Regions from separate parts of the Streptomyces sp. NPDC057694 genome, predicted to be linked through region 2. Evidence: riboswitches for the same ligand, from Rfam matches in the RefSeq annotation. Region 2 holds a riboswitch; each other region holds the start of a gene.
The links. Region 2 has a riboswitch for thiamine pyrophosphate ahead of thiO (glycine oxidase ThiO). Riboswitches for the same ligand answer to the same signal wherever they lie in the genome.
Positions count from the first base shown of each region.

Region 1 (7,499 bases), on a different contig from region 2:
GCGCGCTGCGTCTGCTCGACGGTGGCAATGATCTGTTCGATGGCCTTGGTGTCGGCGCTCTTGGTATCCATGTGAATCATGCTGGAATCTCAACTGCGCTTGAGGTCAAGGGCTTTCGGATGCTGGGTGTCGATCGGAGGGACAGCTCTCCGCCTCCAGCAATGGCCGCTTCACTCCACTGATCTAGGCTTCTTGATCAGATGGTCGGCCGATCACCTGGCGAGTCGAGGCGACGAGGCGTGGCTGTGCTCGGGCCGCGAAGCTAGCTGGTCAGACATGGGGAAGCCGAGGGTTTCGGGCCGCCACCGGGCCGCCCGTGGCCGCTCAGCAGTGATCAGACGCTACCGACAGTGACAGGCGCCCAGCGCGACGACCCCAGGTCACGCCCATCCATCTGCGACACTGGTACAGCCATGCCTAAGCCCGGAGAACTCACCTTTGTCGCCCCCCGCGGAGCCAAGAAGCCGCCGCGGCACCTCGCCGATATGACTCCTGCGGAGCGGAAGGAGGCTGTCGCTGCTGTTGGCGAGAAGCCGTTCCGTGCCAAGCAGCTGTCGGCGCACTACTTCGCGCGGTACGCGCACGACCCCGAGCAGTGGACCGACATTCCCGCCGCGTCGCGGGAGAAGCTGCGGGAAGCGCTGCTGCCCGAGCTGATGTCCGTCGTGCGGCATCTGTCGACCGACCAGGACACCACGCGCAAGACGCTGTGGCGGCTGTTCGACGGGACGCTCGTCGAGTCGGTCCTCATGCGGTATCCGGACCGGGTGACGATGTGTATCTCGTCGCAGGCCGGGTGCGGGATGAACTGTCCGTTCTGTGCCACCGGGCAGGCCGGTCTCGACCGGAACCTGTCGACCGGTGAGATCGTGCACCAGATCGTGGACGGGATGCGGGCGCTCAGGGACGGGGAGATCCCCGGTGGGCCGGCCCGGCTCAGCAACATCGTGTTCATGGGGATGGGGGAGCCGCTCGCCAATTACAAGCGGGTCGTCCAGTCCATTCGCGCGCTCACCGATCCCGAGCCGGACGGGCTCGGGCTGAGCCAGCGCGGCATCACCGTGTCGACCGTGGGACTCGTGCCCGCCATCCACCGCTTCTCCGACGAGGGCTTCAAGTGCCGCCTCGCCATCTCGCTGCACGCGCCTGACGACGAGCTGCGCGACACCCTCGTACCGGTCAACACCCGGTGGAAGGTCCGCGAGGTGCTCGACGCCGGGTGGGAGTACGCCGCCAAGTCCGGGCGCCGGCTGTCCATCGAGTACGCGCTCATCCGGGACATCAACGACCAGGCGTGGCGCGGTGACCGGCTCGGCCGGCTGCTCCGTGGCAAGCCGGTGCACGTCAACCTCATTCCGCTGAACCCGACACCCGGGTCGAAGTGGACGGCGTCGCGGCCCGAGGACGAGAAGGCGTTCGTCGAGGCGATCGCCGCCCACGGCGTGCCCGTGACCGTGCGCGACACCCGTGGCCAGGAGATCGACGGGGCGTGTGGTCAGCTCGCGGCGACCGAGCGGTAGCCTGGCAGCCGTACGTCGTACGTACACTCGTCGAAACATCTTCATATTCCGACAGGGGAGCGCCACAGCGCTGAGAGTGCGGTAATGACCGCAGACCCTCTGAACCTTGCCCAGGTCATTCTGGGTAGGAAGTTCGGTCACCACTCAAGCTGTTGCGCCCTGCCCTGGGACCGTCGAGGTCCCGGGGCAGGGCCGCGTCTCTTCCTGGACACCCCCAGGAGGAAATCTAGTGAGCAAGAAGACCTATCCGCTCGCGGCCGTCGCCGTGGCCGTGGGGCTCGGCCTGGTCACGCTGTCCGCGTGCGGGTCGTCCTCGGACACCGCGGGCTCGGGCGGCGACTCCAAGACCGTCACGCTCGTCAGCCACGACTCGTGGGCCGTCTCCAAGAGCGTGCTCGCCGACTTCGAGAAGTCGTCCGGGTACCAGGTGAAGGTCCTCAAGGACGGCGACGCCGGAGAGGCCGTCAACAAGGCCATCCTGTCCAAGGGCAATCCGCAGGGCGACGTCTTCTTCGGCGTCGACAACACCCTGCTCTCGCGCGCCCTCGACAACGGCGTCTTCGCCTCCTACAAGGCCAAGGGCCTGAGCGAGGTGAAGGAGCAGTACCAGCTCGACGCCCAGAAGAACCGGGTCACGCCGATCGACACCGGCGACATCTGCGTCAACTACGACAAGAAGTACTTCGAGCAGCACCACCTGACGCCGCCGTCGTCCTTCGCCGACCTGACGAAGCCCGAGTACAAGGACCTGCTCGTCACCGAGAACGCGTCCACCTCGTCGCCCGGCCTCGGCTTCCTGCTCGGCTCCGCCGCGAGTTACGGCGACGACGGCTGGCAGGGCTACTGGAAGAAGCTCAAGGCCAACGGCGTGAAGGTCGTCGACGGCTGGGAGCAGGCCTACAACGAGGAGTTCAGCGGGAGCGCCGGCGGCAAGAAGGCGGGCGGTGAGCGGCCGCTCGTCGTGAGTTACGCGTCGTCGCCGCCGGTCGAGGCCATCTACTCCGACCCGCAGCCGAAGACCTCGCCGGTCGGGGTGGCGAAGGGGACCTGCTTCCAGCAGATCGAGTTCGCCGGGCTGCTCGACGGCGCGAAGAACGAGAAAGGCGGGCAGGCGCTCATCGACTTCCTGATCTCCAAGAAGTTCCAGGAGGACATGCCGCTCAACATGTTCGTCGACCCGGTGACGAAGAACGCCACCGCGCCCGCCGCGTACACCAAGTACGCGGTCCCGGTCGACGACGCCGAGACGATGGCGCCGCGCAAGATCGCCGAAAACCGTGACGACTGGGTCAAGGCGTGGACCTCGCTCGTACTGAAGTAGGAGGCGGCCGGAAGGCGTCCCACGGGAACGCGGCGCGGCTGGGCCTGATGGTCCTGCCCGTCGTGTTCTTCGCGGTCTTCTTCGCCTGGCCCGTCGTCGCGATCGTCCAGCGCGGGCTGCACGTCGACGGCGGCTGGCAGTTCGGGCGGATCACCGAGGTGCTCGGGCAGTCCGACATCCGGCACGTGCTGTGGTTCACCGTGTGGCAGGCGCTCGCGTCGACCGCGCTCACGCTGCTGATCGCGCTGCCGGGAGCCTATGTCTTCGCGCGCCTCGACTTCCCCGGCAAGCAGCTGCTGCGGGCGGTGGTGACCGTGCCGTTCGTGCTGCCGACCGTGGTCGTCGGCACCGCCTTCCTCGCCCTCCTCGGGCAGGGCGGCCTGCTCGACGAGCTGTGGGGGGTGCGGCTCGACACCACGGTGTGGGCGATCCTGCTCGCGCACGTCTTCTTCAACTACGCGGTCGTCGTACGCACCGTGGGCGGCCTGTGGGCGCAGCTCGACCCGCGTCAGGAGGAGGCCGCGCGGATGCTCGGCGCCTCGCGCCTCGCCGCCTGGCGGAGGGTCACGCTGCCCGCGCTCGGGCCCGCCGTGGCCGCCGCCGCGCTGATGGTCTTCCTGTTCACCTTCACCTCGTTCGGCGTCGTGCAGATCCTCGGCGGGCCCGGGTTCTCGACGCTGGAGGTCGAGATCTACCGGCAGACCGCGCAGATCTTCGACCTGCCGACCGCCGCCGTGCTCACCCTGGTGCAGTTCGCCGCCGTCGGCCTGATCCTCGCTCTGCACGCCTGGACCGTGCGCCGCCGGGAGAGCGCCCTGCGGCTCGTCGACGCCTCGCAGACCGCCCGCAGGCCGCGCGGCGCCGGGCAGTGGGCCCTGCTGGGCGGGGTGCTCGCAAGCGTCGTCGTACTGATCCTGCTGCCGCTCGGCGTGCTGGTGCTGCGCTCGTTCGACACGGCGGACGGGTTCGGGCTCGGCTACTACCGGGCGCTGCTGTCGTCCGACGGCGGGACCTTCCTCGTACCGCCCATCAACGCCATCGCGAACTCGCTGGAGTACGCGGTCGCCGCCACCGCCATCGCGCTGCTGATCGGCGGCCTCGCGGCGGCGGCGCTGACCCGCCGGGCCGGGCGGCTCGTGCGCGGCTTCGACGCGCTGCTGATGCTGCCGCTGGGCGTGTCCGCGGTGACCGTCGGATTCGGGTTCCTCATCACCCTCGACAAGCCCCCGCTCGATCTGCGGGCCTCCTGGATCCTGGTGCCGCTCGCGCAGGCGCTCGTGGGCGTGCCCTTCGTCGTACGGACCATGCTGCCGGTGCTGCGCGCCGTCGACGGACGGCTGCGGGAGGCCGCCGCCGTGCTCGGCGCCTCACCGCTGCGGGCCTGGCGGGAGGTCGATCTGCCGATGGTGCGGCGGGCGCTGCTGGTCGCCGCGGGCTTCGCCTTCGCCGTCTCGCTGGGCGAGTTCGGGGCGACCGTGTTCATCGCGCGGCCCGACAGCCCGACCCTGCCCGTCGCCGTGGCCCGTCTCCTCGGCCGCGCAGGCGACCTCAACTACGGTCAGGCGATGGCCCTCTCGACGATCCTGATGCTCGTCTGCGCCGTCTGCCTGCTGCTGCTCGAACGCATCCGGCCTGCGAAGGCCACGACCGGGGAGTTCTGATGCCGTCTCCACTGGAACCGCCGCCCCTGCTGGAACTGGGCGACGCCACCGTGCGGTTCGGCGGGCGGGCCGTGCTCGACACGGTCGGCCTGGAGGTCGCCGAGCACGAGATCGTGTGCGTCCTCGGGCCCAGCGGCAGCGGGAAGTCGACGCTGCTGCGGGCCGTCGCGGGGCTCCAGGACCTCGACTCGGGGCGGGTGCTGCTCGGCGGGCGCGACCAGCGCGGAGTGCCCGCGCACAAGCGGGGCGTGGGCCTGATGTTCCAGGACCACCAGCTGTTCCCGCAGCGCGACGTCGGCGGCAACGTCGCCTTCGGACTGCGCATGCACGGCGCCTCGAAGAGCGAACAGGCCGACCGCGTAAGTGAATTGCTCGCCCTCGTCGGACTGCCCGGCGCCGAGCGGCGGGCCGTCGCCGCGCTCTCCGGCGGTGAGCAGCAGCGCGTCGCCCTGGCCAGGGCGCTGGCGCCGCGGCCCCGGCTGCTGATGCTGGACGAGCCGCTCGGGCAGCTCGACCGGTCCCTGCGGGAGCGGCTCGTCGTCGAACTCCGCGAGCTGTTCGGCGAGTTGGGGACCACCGTCCTCGCCGTCACCCACGACCAGGGGGAGGCCTTCGCGCTGGCCGACCGGGTCGTGGTGATGCGGGACGGGCGGATCGCCCAGTCCGGTACGCCCCTTGAGGTGTGGCAGCGGCCGGCCGACGAGTTCGTGGCGCGCTTCCTGGGCTTCGACAACGTCGTGGAGGCGGCCGTCTCCGGCGAGGTCGCCGTCACCCCCTGGGGCAAGGTGCCTGTGCCCGCCGGGACGGCGCAGGGGGCCGCGCACATCCTCGTACGGCCGGCCGGAGTGCGTCTGGTGCCCGCCGACGAGGCACAGGTGACGTGCACCGTCGCCGCCCGCACCTTCCGGGGCACGCACGTCGCGCTGCACCTGCACCCCATGGACACGCCCGCGCCCCGGCTGGAGGCGGCGTGCGCGCTGCGGGAGGCCCCCGAGGTGGGGGACGAGGTGGGCGTCGCCTTCGACGCGGACGACATCGTGGTCCTGGACGGCTGAGCGGTCCGGACGTACAAGAGCCGACCGGCCCGGGCACGCAAAAGCGGCCGTACGAGGCGCCGGCGGTGATGCTTCACCGGTGCGTCGTACGACCGCTCAAGTGGGTCAGGCCTTCGCGCCACGCTTGCGCAGGGCGAACACCACGCCGCCGCCCGCGAGGACCAGCGCCGCCGCGATGCTGGCGAACAGACCGGTGTTGGAGCTGGCTCCGGTCTCCGCCAGGTTCGAGTCACCCGCCGGGGAGGCCGAGTTGGCGGGGGCCGGGGCGGCCTCCGAGGTGGACGCCGAAGCGCTCGGCGTGGCCGACTCGGCCGGGGTGCTCGGCGCCGAGGACGACGGCGTCGCGCTCGGGGTCGGCTTCTCGGTCGGCTTCTCCGTGGCGCACGCGGTGGCCGGCGTGGTGACGCCGCCCTTGACGTCCTCGTCGACGTTGTACTTGTCCGTCTTGACGTGGATGCGGTACGTCGCGTTCGGCGCCCAGTTCTCTTCGAACGTGACGGTGGCGCCCTCACGGGTGCCCTTCACGACCTGCGAACCGACCTCCTTCTCCGAGCCGTTCGACTGGAGGTAGACGGTGACGGTCGCCGGGGTGCCCGAGCTGTCCTTGTCGGTGACGGTGATGACGCCCTTGTCGCCGTTGCAGCTCGCCGCAGCGGAGAACTCGGAGATGTTGCACGCCGACGCGGTGCCCGCGGCGCCGAGGGCCAGCACGGTCGCGGCGCACGCGACACCGGTGAGGCGCCCGGCACGGCCGGATATACGGGAGGAAAGGGAGGGGGGTACGGACACTGTTGTCCTTCACGGGATCTTGTCGAGATGACGGGGGCGCTGTGGGACCGCACGCGGCTATCACCACGGAACCCCCACGGTCACCTCACGTTTACAAGTGCACGTGACGCAACGTCAATGCACAAACAGGGCACAGCAGTCAGTCTTGACCTGCGCTTGACCCTGCGATCCGTTTCAACGCCTCGCCGGCCTCCTCCACGGAGTCCACGAGCGCGATCCGCGACTCCATGGAGCGGCCCCGCGCGAGCGACCGGAGCAGCGGCCACGCCGGCAGCTCCTCCGTCCAGTGCGTACGGCCGACGAGGACCATCGGCGTGGGTTCCCCGCGCGACTCGTAGTAGTTCGGGGTGGCGTTGTCGAAGATCTCCTGCACGGTTCCGGCCGCGCCCGGCAGGAAGATCACGCCGGCGTTGGAGCGGGCGAGCAGCCCGTCCTCGCGGGTGGCGTTCGCGAAGTACTTGGCGAGGTGCGAGGCGAACGGGTTGGGCGGCTCGTGGCCGTAGAACCAGGTGGGGATGCCGACCGAGGAGCCGCCGTCCGGCCAGCGGGTACGGACCTCGAAGGCCGCCCGCGCCCACTGGGTCACCGACGGGGTGAACGACGGCGATTTCGCGAGGAGTCGGAGGGCCTCGGCGAGCATCGTGTCGTCGAACGGCGCCGCGTACGCGCCCAGGTTCGCCGCCTCCATCGCGCCCGGACCGCCACCGGTCGCCACGGTGAACCCGGAGCGGGCGAGCGTACGGCCGAGGTGGGCCGCGCCCGCGTAGGCGTCCGTGCCGCGCGCCATGGCGTGACCGCCCATGACGCCCACCACCCGGGCACCGGTGAGCAGTTCGTCGAGTGCGTCGGAGACCGAGTCGTCGTGCACGGCGCGCAGCATCGAGGCGAAGACGTCGCCGTCGGCCTTGGTCCGCTGGAACCAGTCGTAGGCGCGGGCGTCCGGCGTCGCCTCGTACCCGTCGTCCGTGGCCAGGCCCGCGAAGAGTTCGTCGGGCGCGTAGACATGACCGCGGTACGGATCGAAGGGGAGCCCGGGGACGGGCGGGAAGACGAGGGCGCCGCGCGCTCTGACGCGCGCGGCGGCCTCCGGCTCCATGGGGCAGCCGAGGAATATGGCGCCCTGGACATCGGTGGTGAGCAGGGCCTGTGTACG
Region 1 is NZ_JBHVIX010000005.1:255,700-263,198, forward strand. Features, by position in the region: gene ACFVDP_RS15435 (SgcJ/EcaC family oxidoreductase) at 1-80, opposite strand, end outside; gene rlmN (23S rRNA (adenine(2503)-C(2))-methyltransferase RlmN) at 414-1,520, shown strand; TPP riboswitch at 1,564-1,669, shown strand; gene ACFVDP_RS15445 (thiamine ABC transporter substrate binding subunit) at 1,750-2,841, shown strand; gene ACFVDP_RS15450 (ABC transporter permease) at 2,817-4,502, shown strand; gene ACFVDP_RS15455 (ABC transporter ATP-binding protein) at 4,502-5,557, shown strand; gene ACFVDP_RS15460 (LAETG motif-containing sortase-dependent surface protein) at 5,663-6,346, opposite strand; gene ACFVDP_RS15465 (LOG family protein) at 6,486-7,499, opposite strand, start outside.
Region 1: another riboswitch for thiamine pyrophosphate. It lies ahead of ACFVDP_RS15445 (thiamine ABC transporter substrate binding subunit); the one in region 2 lies ahead of thiO (glycine oxidase ThiO).

Region 2 (7,499 bases):
GCGAGCGCGACCCGGAACGCGGTCCGGAAGCCGACGCCCGCCCGCAGCACCCCGCGCAGCGTGAGCGAGTAGCCGAAGGCGAAGGCCAGCGCGATCGCCAGCACCATCGTCGGCACATTGCCCCAGCCGAGCGCGGTGCCGATCACCATGCCGAGGACCTCGCCGATGGCGCAGCCGGTGAGGCAGTGCAGGGTCGCCTGCGCGGCCGTCGACCAGCTGACTCTCCCTGCCCCGCGCCCGTGCCCGTGGTCGTGGGTGTGGTGGTGCTCCGTGTGCCCGGCGTGCTGCATGGGTCCCCCAATGTCCGTACGCGGTTCCTGTCACCGACAAGAACCGTATACCCCCCTGGGGTATTCCGTCATGGGGATTGTTTCGGGGGAGGTGATCGTTACGGGCGCAGCTCCTTGAGGCGGGCCACGTCCGCGGCGTGGCCTTCCTTGCCGCCCGGGGTCTCGATGACCAGGGGCACGTTCTCGGTCGCCGGATGCGCCATGAGCTCGCGGAACGGGTCGGCGCCGATGTGGCCGGAGCCGATGTTCTCGTGCCGGTCCTTGTGGGCGCCCGCGACGTCCTTGGAGTCGTTGGCGTGGATCAGCTTGAGGCGGCCCTCGCCGACCGTCTCCACGAGCAGGTCGAGGGTCTGCTTCATCCCCGCGGGGCCGGTCAGGTCGTGGCCCGCCGCGAAGATGTGGCAGGTGTCGAGGCAGACACCCAGCTTGGGATGGCGGTCGAGCACGTCGAAGTACGGCCCGAAGTCCCAGGTGCGCGAGCACAGCGACGAACCCTGCCCCGCGGTCGACTCCAGGAGCAGAAACGGATCGTCGTCGTGCGTCAGCTCGTCGAGCAGCGGCAGCAGGTACTCCCGCACCTGCGCCAGCGCGACCTCGCGCGGACGCCCGCCGGTGGCGGAACCGGTGTGCACGACCACGCCCAGCGCGCCGATCTCGCGGCCGCGCCGCAGGGAGTGGCGCAGCGACTCGACCGACTTCTCGACGGTGGCCTCGGTGTGCGACCCGAAGTTGATCAGGTAGGGCGCGTGGACGTACGCGGGAATGTTCTCGGCGGCGCACGCGGCGCGGAAGTCCTCGTCCTGCCGGGGGTTGCCGGGGGGAGTGGCCCAGCCGCGCGGGTTGGCGACGAAGACCTGGACGGTTTCGGCCTTGAGGTCACGCGCGTAGGACAGTCCTACGGAGGCGAGGCCGCCGGCCACGGGGACGTGCCCGCCGATCGGGTTGCGGATGCTGCTGTTCACCCGGCCCAGGGTGTCATGGGGGCCGGGGGTGATCCGGCGGCGGGCCCCGGGGCGGGGCCCGCCGGACTACCTGATCGTGATCTTGATGGTCGAGCCCTTGGGCGCCTCGTCGCCGGCCTCCGGGGACTGCTTGTCCACGTGGTCGCCGAACAGCCCGAGCAGCCCCCGGTCCTCGTCGACCTGGAACCCGGCGTCCTCCAGCGTGGACGTCGCCTTGTCGACGTCCATGCCCGTGACGTCCGGGACCTCGACCATGACGGGGCCCTTGGAGATCGTCAGGGTCACGGTGTCGCCCTCGGCGAGCTGCCTGCCCTCGCCGGGCGACTGCTTCGCCACGTCGCCCTTGTCCTCGTCCGAGGTGACCCGGTCCGGGGCGATCTTCGCCTTCAGGCCCGCGTCCGCCAGATCGGCGACCGCGTCCTCCTGCGACTCACCGGTGACGTCCGGGACGTCGACGGGCGAGCCCTTGGAGACGACGAGGGCCACCGCCGTGCCGGCCTTGCGTGTCGAGCCCGCCTTCGGGTCCGAGCTGATCACGGAGCCCTTGGCGATGTCCTCGCTGAACGCCTTGGTGACCATGCCCGGTTCGAGCCCCGCCTCCTTGAGCCCGCTCCTGACCTTGGCGAGCGGGGTGCCCTTGAGATCGGGGACCTTCACGGTCTCGGGGCCCTTGGACACGGTCAGATTCACCGTGCCGTTGTCCCTGATGCGGCTGCCCGGCGCCGGGTCGCTGCCCATGACCGTGCCGCGGTCGTAGGCGTCGCTGTACTTCCCGGTGACCTTGCCGACTCTCAGGCCCGCCGCCTCGACGCGGCGCTCGGCCTCGGCCCGGCTCTGGCTCAGGATCGTGGGGACCTTGGTGAACTGGCCCGAGTTGATGTACCAGACGCCCGTGCCGACGCCGAGGGCGAGCAGCACCGCCGCGATGATCACGAACAGCCTGCGGCGCGGGGCGCCGCCTCTGCCGCGCGGCGGGGCCGGCGGCATGGGCGGCGGGGTCTGCAGCACGCTCGTGCGGTGGTACGGATCCTCGTCCTGCACGGGCAGCGGCAGCTGCACCGGGCTCGTGCCGCCCACCGCGCGCGGGATCACGCTCGTCCGGTCGTCGGCCCCCACGTGCTCCGCGTCATGGGCCTGCGGCGGCACCGCGTCCAGCTGGGCGTCGGCCAGTGTCGAACGGGCCGCGCGGACCTGGGCGAGGAACGCCACCGCGTCGTACGGGCGGACACCGGGCGTGCGCGCCGTCGCCGAGGCGACCAGCTCGTCCAGCTCGTAGGGCAGGCCGGGGACGGCGGCCGACGGCGGGGGCACGTCCTCGTTGAGATGCTTGTACAGGATCTGCGCGGGGGAGTCCCCCAGGTGCGGCTTGCCGCCGGTGAGCATCTCGTACAGGACGACGCCGCACGCGTAGACGTCCACCGAGGGTGTCGCCGTGCCGTGCTCGATCTGCTCGGGCGCCAGATAGGACACCGTGCCGAGGACCGATCCCGTGGTGTTGGTGACCGTGTCCACCGCGCGCACGAGACCGAAGTCGGCGACCTTCACCCGGCCGTCGTCCCCTATCAGCACGTTCTCCGGCTTCATGTCGCGGTGCACGAAACCCGCGCGGTGCGCCGCTCCGAGCGCGGCGAGCACCGGCTCCAGGATGTCGAGAGCCGCGCGCGGCCGCAGCGCCCCGCGGTCGCGCAGGACGTCGCGGAGCGTGCAGCCCGCGATGTACTCCATCGCCAGATAGACGTACGGACCGTCGGTGCCCTGGTCGAAGACCCCCACCACATTGGGGTGCGAGAGACGGGCCACCGACTTGGCCTCGCGGATGAACCGGTCGACGAACGAGGCGTCGGCCGCCAGCGACGGATGCATCACCTTGAGCGCGAGCACGCGGTCGAGGCGGGTGTCCACGGCCCGGTAGACCGTGGCCATCCCGCCGACCGCGATGCGTGCGTCGATGCGGTACCTGGCGTCGAGCACATGCCCGAGCAACGGGTCTTGGAGGGTCGTGTCCACGCAGGGAGTCTACGAGGAGTCACCGACAGGCCGGTCCCGTGCGGCAGGACCGGACCCGTACTGCAGCAGAGCTGTGACCGGCGTAAGCAGAGCTGTGACCGGCGCAGGGCGTCAGAAGGCGGGGCGCTCGGGATCGAGGTGCGCGCGCCCCTCCCGGGGCGAGGACGCCTCGGCGAAATGGCGCCTCGGGATGCGCCCCGCACGGTGTGCGAGCCGCCCGGCCTCCACCGCGTGCCGCATGCCGTCGGCCATCAGGACCGGCTCCTGGGCGCGGGTCACCGCGGAGGCGAGCATCACACCGGCGCAGCCCAGCTCCATGGCGAACGCCACATCGGAGGCCGTGCCCGCGCCCGCGTCCAGGATCACCGGCACGCGCGCGTGCTCGACGATCAGCTGGAAGTTGTGCGGATTGCGGATGCCGAGCCCGGAGCCGATGGGGGAGCCGAGCGGCATGACCGCCGCACAGCCCACGTCCTCCAGCTTGCGGGCCAGGACCGGGTCGTCGTTCGTGTAGGGCAGGACGGTGAAACCGTCGTCGACCAGCGTCTCCGCGGCGTCGAGCAGCTCGATCGGGTCCGGCAGGAGGGTGCGCTCGTCCGCGATGACCTCCAGCTTGACCAGGTCCGTGCCCAGCGCCTCGCGCGCGAGGCGGGCCGTGAGCACCGCCTCGCCCGCGGTGAAGCAGCCCGCGGTGTTCGGCAGCACCCGGATGCCGAGCTTCTCCAGGACCGACAGGACCGAGCCGTGCACACCGGCGTCGACGCGCCGCATCGCCACCGTGGTCAGCTCGGTGCCGGAGGCGACCAGAGAGCGTTCGAGGACGTCGAGGCTCGGCGCCCCGCCCGTGCCCATGATCAGGCGCGAGGAGTAGGTGGTGCCGCCGAGGACGAAAGCGTCGTCAGCCATCAGTGAGTCAGCCTCCTTGGACGGCGGTGAGGACTTCGACGCGGTCTCCTTCGGAGAGCGCCGTGAGGGGCCATCGGGTGCGCGGCACGACGGTCTCGTTGAGCGCGGCGGCGACACCCGAGTGCGCGGTGGTGAGCGTGGCCACCAGGGCGCCGAGGGTGACCCCGGCGGCCACGGCGCGCGGCTCGCCGTTGACGGTGACGTTCATGCGGGCTGCTCCAGAGTGGCGGCGCTGAACCGCTTCGGGGTGAACGGACGTGCTTCTTCCGGGAGTTCACCGGTGACCAGGACGTGTGCCAGGGCGTCGCCGGTGACCGGTGTGAGCAGCACGCCGTTGCGGTGGTGGCCGGTGGCGAGGTGCAGGCCCGGCAGCGCGGTCGGGCCGAGCAGCGGGGCGTTGTCGGGGGAGGTCGGGCGCAGGCCCGCGCGGGTCTCCGTCAGCGGCAGTTCCGTGATGCCGGGGACGAGTTCGTGGGCGTCGCGCAGCAGCTCGTAGACGCCGCCCGCGGTGACCGTGGTGTCCCAGCCCAGCTCCTCGCTGGTCGCGCCGACGACCAGCTCGCCGTTCACGCGCGGCACCAGGTAGACGTGGCTGCCGCGGACCACGGCGCGCACCGTGCGGCTCAGGAACGGCGCGTACCGCCGGGGCACCGTGAGCCGCAGCACCTGGCCCTTGACCGGACGCACCGGCGGCAGCACCTCGTCGGGGACTCCCGCGAGCTGCCCGCTGCGGCTCCCGCCCGCCAGGACCACCTGACCGGCGGCGAGGTCCGTGCCGTCGGCCAGCGTGACGCCGCACGCCCGGTCCCGCACGACGCGGAGCCGGTCCGCCCACGCCCGGTGGAAGACCACGCCGGCCCGCTCACAGGCCGTCACCAGGGCGCTCGCGAGCCTTCTCGGGTCGATCTGGTGGTCGCCGTCGACCCGCAGGCCCCCGCGCACGCCCGGAGCGAGCATCGGCTCCAGGCGCCGGCAGTCGCGGCCCGACAGCCACTCCGAGTCGAGTCCCGACCTCTCTTGCAGCGCGTGCAGTTCCCGCAGGTGGGCCCGGTCGTCGGAGTCGAGCGCGACGGCGAGTGTGCCGCACGCGCGGTAGCCGAGGTCCTGGCCGGTGGCCTCGGACAGCTCGGCGGCGAACTCCGGGTAGCGGCGGGCCGAGGCGACGTTCAGGCCGAGCAGCGTCAGCTCGCCGTAGTGCAGTTCGGTGACGGCGGCCAGCATCCCGGCCGCGACCTGGGCGGCGCCGCCGCCCGGTTCGGGGTCCACGACCGCGACGGACAGACCGCGCTGCGCGGCCCGCCACGCGGTGACCAGACCGATGATGCCGCCCCCCACGACGAGGACGTCGGTGGCGGGGACCTTCTTTGAAGCGTTGGATTTCGATGCTTCGGGTGGCGTACGCGACATGGGCGTCCAGCCCCTCCCTTCGCCGGCATGACCCGGATCAGGTTCGTACGGTCGGAGGCCGTCCCAGCCTCCCTCTCAGCCCGCTGCGTACGGGCTCCCGCGAGTGCTTTACGGTGGCCACCCTAGCTCTTCCGTCCCCGCCCCAGTAAGGGAGCCCACGCCCGTGGCCCGCTCGCTCGACGGCCTCTTCCTCGCCCCTGTCGCCGACCAGGCGCCGGGCCAGGTGGGGACCCGGACCCGCTTCGCCTACCACGAGGAGGACGGCCGGATCTGGGCCGGCTACGAGGGCGGCGACATCGTCCGGGGCCACCTCGTCGGTACCCGCTCCGGCGACCGGCTCGACTTCCGCTACGTCCAGCTGAAGACCGACGGGTCCACCTCCTCGGGGCACTGCGTCTCCGCCGTGTCCGAGCTGCCCGACGGGCGGATACGGCTCGACGAGAGCTGGCAGTGGGAGTCGCAGGAGGGCCGCGGCACCAGCGTCGTCGAGGAGATCGCCCCCGCCTGACGGTTTCAAACCCGGTGACACGTGTGCAGGACGTCACGGAGTCCGAGTGGCCCGCTCCGCTGACTGACGCAAGATCAGGTGCCTAAGGTGATCCTGTGAGCGAGCAGAGCGGGAACACGGCTTCGGCGCAACGGCGCGTCGTCATCGTCGGCGCGGGCATGGCCGGAGTGCAGACGGCGGTGGCCCTGCGCGAACAGGGCTTCGCCGGCACGGTCACGCTGATCGGCGCCGAGCCCCACCAGCCCTACGACCGGCCGCCGCTGTCCAAGGCGGTGCTGCTGGGCAAGGCCGAGGGCTCCGCCTTCGACGTCGACTTCGAGGCGCTCGGCGTCACGCTGGAGCTGGGGCTCGAAGTCACCGGCCTGCGGCCCGGCGACCACGAGCTGGACACGGCCCGGGGCCCGGTCCCGTACGACGTACTGGTCGTCGCCACCGGCGCCGAACCGGTACGGCTGCCGGGCACGGAGGACCTTCCCGGAGTGCACCTGCTGCGCACCCTCGACGACGCCGAGCGGCTGCGGCCCGTCCTCGCCGAGCAGCACGACGTGGTGGTCGTCGGCGCGGGCTGGATCGGCGCCGAGTTCGCCACCGCCGCGCGCGAGGCGGGCTGCCGGGTCACCGTCGTGGAGGCGGCCGAGCGGCCTCTCGCGGGGACGCTGCCCGCCGAGGTCGCGGCCCCCATGGCGGCCTGGTACGCGGACTCCGGCACCGAACTGCGCACCCGCGCGCGGGTGGAGCGCGTCGAACCCGGGGCCGTGGTCCTGGACGACGGCACGCGCCTGCCCGCCGGAGCCGTCGTCGTCGGCATCGGGGCCCGCCCCGCCACCCGCTGGCTGGCCGGCTCCGGCATCGACCTGGGCGATCACCACGAGGTCGTCGCCGACGACCGTCTGCGCACGTCCGTGCCCGACGTCTACGCGGTGGGGGACTGCTCGTCGTTCCCCTCGGGGCGCTACGGGCAGCGGCTGATGGTCCACCACTGGGACAACGCACTGCAGGGCCCGCGCACCGTGGCAGCGAACATCATCGGCGAGACGCCCGCCGTCTACGACCCGGTGCCCTACTTCTGGTCCGAGCAGTTCGGCCGCTTCGTGCAGTACGCGGGCCACCACGAGAGCGCCGACTCGGCCGTGTGGCGCGGCGACCCGGCGGGCGCCGCCTGGTCGGTGTGCTGGCTGCGCGAGGGCGCCCTGGTCGCCGTCCTCGCCGTCGGCAAGCCCCGCGACCTGGCCCAGGGCCGCAAACTGATCGAGGCCGGAACCGTCCTGGACCCCGACCTGCTGGCCGACCCCGCCCGGCCGCTGAAGTCCGCCGTGGCGTGATCCGGGTCCACGACGCCGAGCCGTATCCGGCGCGTCAGGGAATCGCCTGGTCAGGCCGCCCCGACTTCCGACTGTCGGTCCGGGATGGCAGGCTTGT
Region 2 is NZ_JBHVIX010000031.1:55,115-62,613, reverse strand. Features, by position in the region: gene ACFVDP_RS39025 (DUF4396 domain-containing protein) at 1-290, opposite strand, end outside; gene ACFVDP_RS39020 (deoxyribonuclease IV) at 389-1,252, opposite strand; gene pknB (Stk1 family PASTA domain-containing Ser/Thr kinase) at 1,319-3,259, opposite strand; gene ACFVDP_RS39010 (thiazole synthase) at 3,371-4,165, opposite strand; gene thiS (sulfur carrier protein ThiS) at 4,173-4,373, opposite strand; gene thiO (glycine oxidase ThiO) at 4,370-5,572, opposite strand; TPP riboswitch at 5,570-5,683, opposite strand; gene ACFVDP_RS38995 (hypothetical protein) at 5,736-6,080, shown strand; gene ACFVDP_RS38990 (NAD(P)/FAD-dependent oxidoreductase) at 6,239-7,402, shown strand.

Region 3 (7,499 bases), on a different contig from region 2:
CCACGGCTGATCCCGCACCCGCCACCTCGCAGACGACGCTCATCGGCTCGGTCCAGAGAGCGATGCGCCTGCTGGAAGCGGTCGCCTCGCACGATGAGGGGGCGCCCGCCAAGCAGCTTGCGAGGGAGGCGGGTCTCGCCCTGCCCACGGCGTACCACCTGCTGCGCACGCTCACCCACGAGGGATACCTCCGCAAGGAGAAGGGCGTCTTCGTTCTCGGGGCCGCAGCCGAGCGGCTGAGCAGCGGCGGAGTGCAGCAGAAACGTCGCAGCATGATCATCGAGGCCCTGGAGCACTGGCGCGACACGCTGGGCGTGCCGGTCTACTTCGCGGTCTACCGCGACGGCGAGATCGAGGTCGTCGCGGTCGCCGACACTCCGGCCAATCCGGCCGTCGAGGAATGGGCCGACTTCCGCGAGACCGGCCATGCCCACGCCATCGGCCAGTGCCTGCTCTCCCAGCTCGACGAGGAAGCGCGCAGTGACCATCTCGACCGCTATCCCGTCTCGTCCCTCACCCCGTACTCGGCCCGCGATGAGCGGGCGCTGCTGCGCAAACTGGGTTCGCTGGAGCGCATGGAGCCCGTCGTGGAGCGTCAGGAGTACGCGCTCGGCTCGGCCTGCGCCGCGTTCCCGATCACCGTCGGATCGGCCGCCGCGACTTTGGCCATTTCTCTCCCCTCACACCAGTTCGAGAAACTGCTTCCTACGGCCCGTCAGTTGCAGAGCGAGATCGGCAGGCTCGTAGGGACACTCGCCTTCTCTATCAGCATCTGAAAACTCACTCCTTGTGATCCTCCGTGTACGTTGAGCAAGATGCCAGCAGTGTCAGGAAGGTCATTCCTGGCCAATCGACGGCAAGTTGACGGGGTAGGCGATGCGCGAGTCGGTACAAGCAGTTCAGGCAGAGGTCATGATGAGCTTCCTCGTCTCCGAGGAGCTCGCTTTCCGCATTCCGGTGGAGCTCCGGTACGAGTCCACCGACCCGTACGCCGTGCGGCTGACCTTCCATCTTCCCGGCGACGCGCCTGTGACCTGGGCGTTCGGTCGGGAGCTCCTCGTCGACGGGGTCAATGGCGCGACGGGCGACGGCGATGTCCGGGTCTCCCCCGTGGAGCTGTCGGGCGACGGGATCACCACCGAGTTGCCGGGCGAGGTCCACATCAGGCTCCAAGTGGGCAGCGATCAGGCGCTGTTCCGGGCCGGGGTCGCGCCGATCATCGCGTTCCTCGACCGCACGGACAAGCTGGTCCCGCTCGGCCATGAGCAGGCCCTCGCCGACTTCGAGGCCGACCTCGACGAGGCGCTCGACCGGATTCTGGCCGAGGAGCAGAGCGCCGGCTGACTCCCCATCGGCCCGGCGCGACATCGACGTAACGCTTCAGCAGTGCGGTGCACCCGAGCAGTTCCGCGCTCACGCCTTACGTCGTCGGCCTCTGCCCCCGCGTGCAGGAGCGGTTGTGGCAGGGGCCTGAGGGCCCGCGCGGTCGGCGGAGACCACGAGGGCGGCCAACGCGGTCGTCACCGGCACAGAGGCGACCAGGCCGATCGAGCCGACCAGCGTGCGGACGATCTCCTCGGCCACCAGCTCGCTGTTGGCCACGTCCGACACGCTGCTCTGCGCGATCGAGAACAGCAGCAGCAGCGGCAGCGCCGCGCCCGCGTACGCCAGGACCAGGGTGTTCACGACCGACGCGATGTGGTCGCGGCCGATCCGGATGCCCGCGCGGTACAGCCCCCGCCAGCCCATCGAGGGGTTGGCCTCGTGCAGTTCCCAGACCGCCGACGTCTGGGTGACGGTCACGTCGTCGAGCACCCCGAGCGAGCCGATGATGACGCCCGCCAGCAGCAGGCCGCTCATGTCGATGTGCGGATACAGGCCATGGATCAGGCCGGTGTTGTCGTCCGTGTTGCCGGTCAGCGCGGCCCAGCCGATGAACAGCGAGCCGAGCAGGCCGATGAGCACGAGTGAGACCAGGGTGCCCAGGACGGCGACGGAGGTTCTGGCCGACAGACCGTGGCACATGTACAGCGCGATCAGCATGATGGCACTGGCTCCGACGACCGCCACCACCAGGGGATTCGAACCCTGGAGGATCGCGGGCAGGATGAAGAACGTCAGCACCATGAAGCTGACCGCGAGCGCGACCAGCGCCATGACGCCCCGCAGACGCCCGACCAGCACCACGGCCAGGGCGAAGATGCCGGCCAGCAGCACCATCGGGATCTTGCGGTTCACATCGGTGACCGAGTACTGCAGATTCTCCGGGGCGTCCGGCGCGTAGGCGACGATCACCTTCTGGCCCTCGTGCAGCTGCCGTGGCGAGTCCGGCTGGACGACCTCCGTGAACGTACGGCCCTTGTCCTTGCCGGTGGCGATGCGGATCGTCGCGTTCTCGCAGGTGCCGCGGGCCTGTTGCTGCGCGGCGGAGCCCTCGGCCGTCGAGGTGTCGCCGGTCGGGGTGTCCCCCGAGGCGTTCACGGACGCGCAGGAGACCTTGTCGACCTTGGTCACCGTGGCCTGCTGCGTCTGCCGGTCGAAGCCGACTCCGGTGCGCTCGTGGGGCGGGGCGCCGCCGGGCCACAGCACCGCCAGACCGACCACCACCGCCACCGAGAAGGGGATCAGGACCGCCGCGATGACCTTCCGCAGATGCCTGGAGACGGGCGCGGCCGGGCCATGGCTGTGGGAGTGGCCGTGCCCTCCCCCGGACGGGCCGTGTCCGTGGGGAGGTTGGGGCGGAGGAGGCGGCTGCTGGGTGGTGGTCACCGACCGATCATCGCAAGAACGACAGGGGCCCTCTGTTCAACGCGTCCGAAGGGGCGCTAGCGTGGAGGCACCTTTGCACACGCGGGAGCTCGGAGCACCGGGCTGAGAGGGCGCTGACCTTCGTCGCAGGACCTGTTTCACGTGAAACAGGCAGGACGAAGACGGCTGCGTCGACCGCCGAACCTGTTACCGGGTAATGCCGGCGTAGGGAGTAGGTCTCATGACCACAACGGACGCACGCACGCCTGCCTCCAACCAGGGTGAGAACCCTGACGAGGCCGGGAAGTCCATCGGCTGGCACAAGGGATATGTGACGGGCCCCGCGGGCTCGCGCCCCGATCTCAAGGTGCCGGTCCGTCAGGTGCATCTCACCAACGGGGAGTCGGTCACGCTGTACGACACCTCCGGCCCGTACACCGATCCGACCGTCGACACCGATGTCCGCCGGGGTCTCGCACCCCTCCGGGAGAACTGGATCATCGCCCGCGGCGACACCGAGGAGTACGCGGGACGCCCCGTCCGCCCCGAGGACGACGGCATCAAGCACACCTCACCGCGCGGCGGACTGCTCCGGAGCGGAGCGACTGATCTGCGCAACCTCGACGCGGTCTTCCCCGGCCGCCCGCGCCAGCCGCGCCGCGGCCGCGACGGACAGGCCGTGACCCAACTCGCGTACGCACGACGGGGCGAGATCACCCCGGAGATGGAGTTCGTGGCCCTCCGGGAGAACGTCGAGCCCGAGGTCGTCCGCGAGGAGATCGCGGCGGGCCGCGCGGTGCTGCCCGCCAACGTGAACCACCCGGAGATCGAGCCGATGATCATCGGCAAGCGGTTCCTGGTGAAGGTCAACGCCAACATCGGCAACTCCGCGGTGACCTCGTCCATCGAGGAGGAGGTGGACAAGATGACGTGGGCGACCCGTTGGGGCGCCGACACCGTCATGGACCTCTCCACCGGCCGCAACATCCACACCACGCGCGAGTGGGTGCTGCGCAACTCCCCCGTCCCCATCGGCACCGTGCCGCTCTACCAGGCCCTCGAAAAGGTCGACGGCAGGGCCGAGGAACTGACCTGGGACATCTACAAGGACACGGTGATCGAGCAGGCCGAGCAGGGCGTCGACTACATGACGGTTCACGCCGGTGTCCGTCTCCCGTACGTCCCGCTGACCGCCAACCGCAAGACCGGCATCGTCTCGCGCGGTGGTTCGATCATGGCCGCCTGGTGCCTCGCGCACCACAGGGAGAGCTTCCTCTACGAGCACTTCGAGGAGCTGTGCGAGATCCTCGCGGCGTACGACGTCACGTACTCGCTCGGCGACGGTCTGCGCCCCGGCTCCATCGCGGACGCCAACGACGAGGCGCAGTTCGCGGAGCTGCGCACGCTCGGTGAGCTGAATACGATCGCCAAGCGGCTGGGCGTGCAGACGATGATCGAGGGGCCGGGCCATGTCCCGATGCACAAGATCAAGGAGAACATCGACCTCCAGCAGGAGATCTGCGAGGAGGCGCCGTTCTACACGCTCGGCCCGCTGACCACGGACGTCGCCCCGGCGTACGACCACATCACGTCCGGGATCGGTGCCGCGATGATCGCCTGGTGGGGCACGGCGATGCTCTGCTACGTCACGCCCAAGGAGCACCTGGGCCTGCCGAACCGGGACGACGTGAAGACCGGCGTCATCACGTACAAGATCGCGGCGCACGCGGCCGACCTCGCCAAGGGGCACCCGGGCGCGCAGGAATGGGACGACGCGCTGTCCGACGCCCGCTTCGAGTTCCGCTGGGAGGACCAGTTCAACCTGGCCCTCGACCCGGACACGGCACGGGAGTTCCACGACGAGACGCTGCCCGCCGAGCCCGCCAAGACCGCGCACTTCTGCTCGATGTGCGGTCCGAAGTTCTGCTCGATGAAGATCTCGCAGGACATCCGGCGCGAGCACGGCACGGCCCTGTCGGAGAAGTCCGAGATCGAGGCGGGCATGGAGCAGAAGTCGAAGGAGTTCGCGCAGGCGGGCAACCGCGTGTATCTGCCGATCGCCGACTGAGCCGTACCGGCGCACGACTACGGCTCGGGGCCCGTGCACATCGCCCCGAGCCGAGGTCACGGCTCCGTGCTCCGGCGGACGGTCAGTCCGGCCGGTGCTCGGGGCCGCCGAAGTCCGGGCTCGTGAAGTCCGGACTGGAGAAGCCGGCGCGCTGTCCGGTGGCGGTGCCGCCACCGTCCGGGCTGCTGAACCCCGGCCTGTTGTAGCCGAGCTGGGGCATCCGGCTCGTGGCGCCGGCCCGGCCGGCGCCCAGTGAGCCACCGCCCGCGGGCGGATCGGCGAGGGCCTCCCGCAGGAACGGCAGGATGCCCCGCTCCAACAGCGCCTTGCCCCAGGCTTCCCTGGCCCGTGCCACCGCCTCGTTCGCCTCGCCGTGCGCGCTCGCCTGGAGCGAGGTCGCTCCGTTGCGCAGAGCGGCCAGCAGCAGGCACACCGCCGCGACGAGGATGCCCGCCGCGGCGAGCGTGCCGAAGACCCAGCCGGCCGTGAGCAGGGTGCCGGCGAAGTCCGGTGGCGGGTTGAGCATCTTCAGGATGTAGCCGACCAGCAGAAAGATCGCGGCGGCCGTCCCGGCGAGCACCGGGAAGAGGACGACGGCGACCGCGGCGATACCGGGCCCTGTCGTCTCCGCGACTTCACTCACGGTGGCGGCGAAGCCCAGGGGATTGCCGCCGCCGGATTCCGAGGTCGTGCCGGAGGTGCCTCCTTCTTCGAGCGGTTGGGGCCGCGGGGAGGTACGCAGATCCTCACGGACCGATATGTAGTGCTGGTACTCGGTCGCCGCGGCGGCAGTGATCAGAGCTGCCGCGTTGAGCGCCATGGTGCGCAGCTGTTCGGGGTTGAGCCGCTGGCCCACTGCGGCGAGATCAGGCCGGTTCGGTGCGGTACGCAGCGCCTCATCGAGGATCCGCTCGAACTCGGGGCGGTCCTCGTTCAGCAAATGCGGAGCGCTGTTCATGTGCATCCCCCGATGCTCCGTAGGGCTTGGTGGCCCGCATGGGTACGAGCCGTCGGGCAGAAACGGAGGGGAGCCTGCTACGGATAAGCCGATGGTAGAGCTGCCACGGCGCGCGGTGACAGGGGGTTTCCGGAAATTGGCCTTGCGGCCGGTGGAATCCTCCGTTTACCGCGCCTGCCCGATCAACTCTCAGATATCCATCGGAAGTTGCTGGACCAGGAGCTTTCCGGCCATGGTCACACCGCCGTCCATGGCGATGGCGAGTCCGCCCGCGTACACGTGCGGTCCCTCGACGGCCGGCCGGCCGGATCCTTCCTCGCCGTCGTCGCCGCCGGACTCGCCGCCGACCTGACCCAGGAGGTACGGGATCGGGCTGTGGCCGTGCACCACGCGGCTGCCGCCGAAGGCGCCGAGCAGCTCGCGCACGGTGTCGGGGCCGGACTCCTCGTCGCGGAAGGCGAACCGCTTGGTGAACTTGCGGAACAGGTCCCAGCACTCGTCCGCGTCGTTGCGCGTGAGCGTCTCGCGGATCGTGTCGTTGACGGCCTCGATGGAGTCGCCGTAGTCGAGGTACGACGTGGTGTCGGAGTGCATCAGCAGGTGGTCGTCCTCGATCTCGATCGCGTCGAGTCGGGACATCCACTGCAGATGGACGTCCTGGAGGCGGTCCATGTCGGACTTCTGCCCGCCGTTGAGGAGCCAGGCGGCCTGGAAGGTGGCGGTGCCCGCTCCCGAGTTGACGTGGGTGTCGCCGAACCGCTTGGCGCCGAGGAGCAGCAGCTCGTGGTTGCCCATGAGCGCCTTGCAGTAGCCGCCCGCCGCCGCTGCCTCCGCCGAGAGCCGCATCACCAGGTCGATGACGCCGATCCCGTCGGGCCCGCGGTCGGTGAAGTCGCCGAGGAACCACAGGCGCGCGGTGCCCGCCGCCCAGTTGCCCTCGGCGTCGATCAGGCCCTTCTCCTGGAGGGCGGCGATCAGCTCGTCGAGATAGCCGTGCACGTCGCCGACGACGAACAGCGGGCCGGGCCCCTCGGCCGCCGCCGGGGCGGGAGCCGACGCGGGCTGCGGGATGTCGGCCGGGGCCGGGTCGGCCCGGTTGACGACCGGCAGATCGCGCTCTGTCGGCGTGTAGCCGTCCGGGTACGGATCGGGATTCTCCGCTCCGGGGGCGGGCTCGGTCGTCATCACATTCGCCGGTACGTCATGGACGTACGCGGGAACGCGGAAATCACGCAGCGTCTCTGTGCGCGCTGCGGGTCCCTGACCGGCCCCCTGAGTCATCGACCCCTCCACCATTGCGCCGCCTGTGCACCGGATCGGACTGCCTGGTCGCAGCGGCCCGCGGTGTCGTGCGCCCATCATAGGAATGCGGCTCGCGCTGTGTGATGCACCAGGGGTGGTGAATCGGTGACGGGGGGCTGTTCGCCCCTCATTTCTCCCGAATTGGTGCGGACTTTTCCTTGCTGAATCCCGGGCCGTCCCGCGCTCGCGGGGCGGCCCGGGGCGGTCAGCCCTGCTTCGGGGAGCGCGGTGGGCTGACCGTGGTGCGGGACGGGCGGCGCTGTGAGGACGTCCGCACGATGAGTTCCGTCGGTATCACCTGCTCGACCGGCTGGTCGGATTCGAGGCCCTCGATGGCGTCGATGAGCAGTTGGACGACGGCCGTGCCGATGCGTCGCGGTTTGAGGGACAGGGTGGTGATGGGCGGCTCGGTGTTCGCGTACA
Region 3 is NZ_JBHVIX010000006.1:107,785-115,283, forward strand. Features, by position in the region: gene ACFVDP_RS16720 (IclR family transcriptional regulator) at 1-776, shown strand, start outside; gene ACFVDP_RS16725 (SsgA family sporulation/cell division regulator) at 877-1,344, shown strand; gene ACFVDP_RS16730 (YibE/F family protein) at 1,414-2,769, opposite strand; TPP riboswitch at 2,841-2,997, shown strand; gene thiC (phosphomethylpyrimidine synthase ThiC) at 2,990-4,816, shown strand; gene ACFVDP_RS16740 (hypothetical protein) at 4,899-5,780, opposite strand; gene ACFVDP_RS16745 (metallophosphoesterase) at 5,964-7,055, opposite strand; gene ACFVDP_RS16750 (LacI family DNA-binding transcriptional regulator) at 7,282-7,499, opposite strand, start outside.
Region 3: another riboswitch for thiamine pyrophosphate. It lies ahead of thiC (phosphomethylpyrimidine synthase ThiC); the one in region 2 lies ahead of thiO (glycine oxidase ThiO).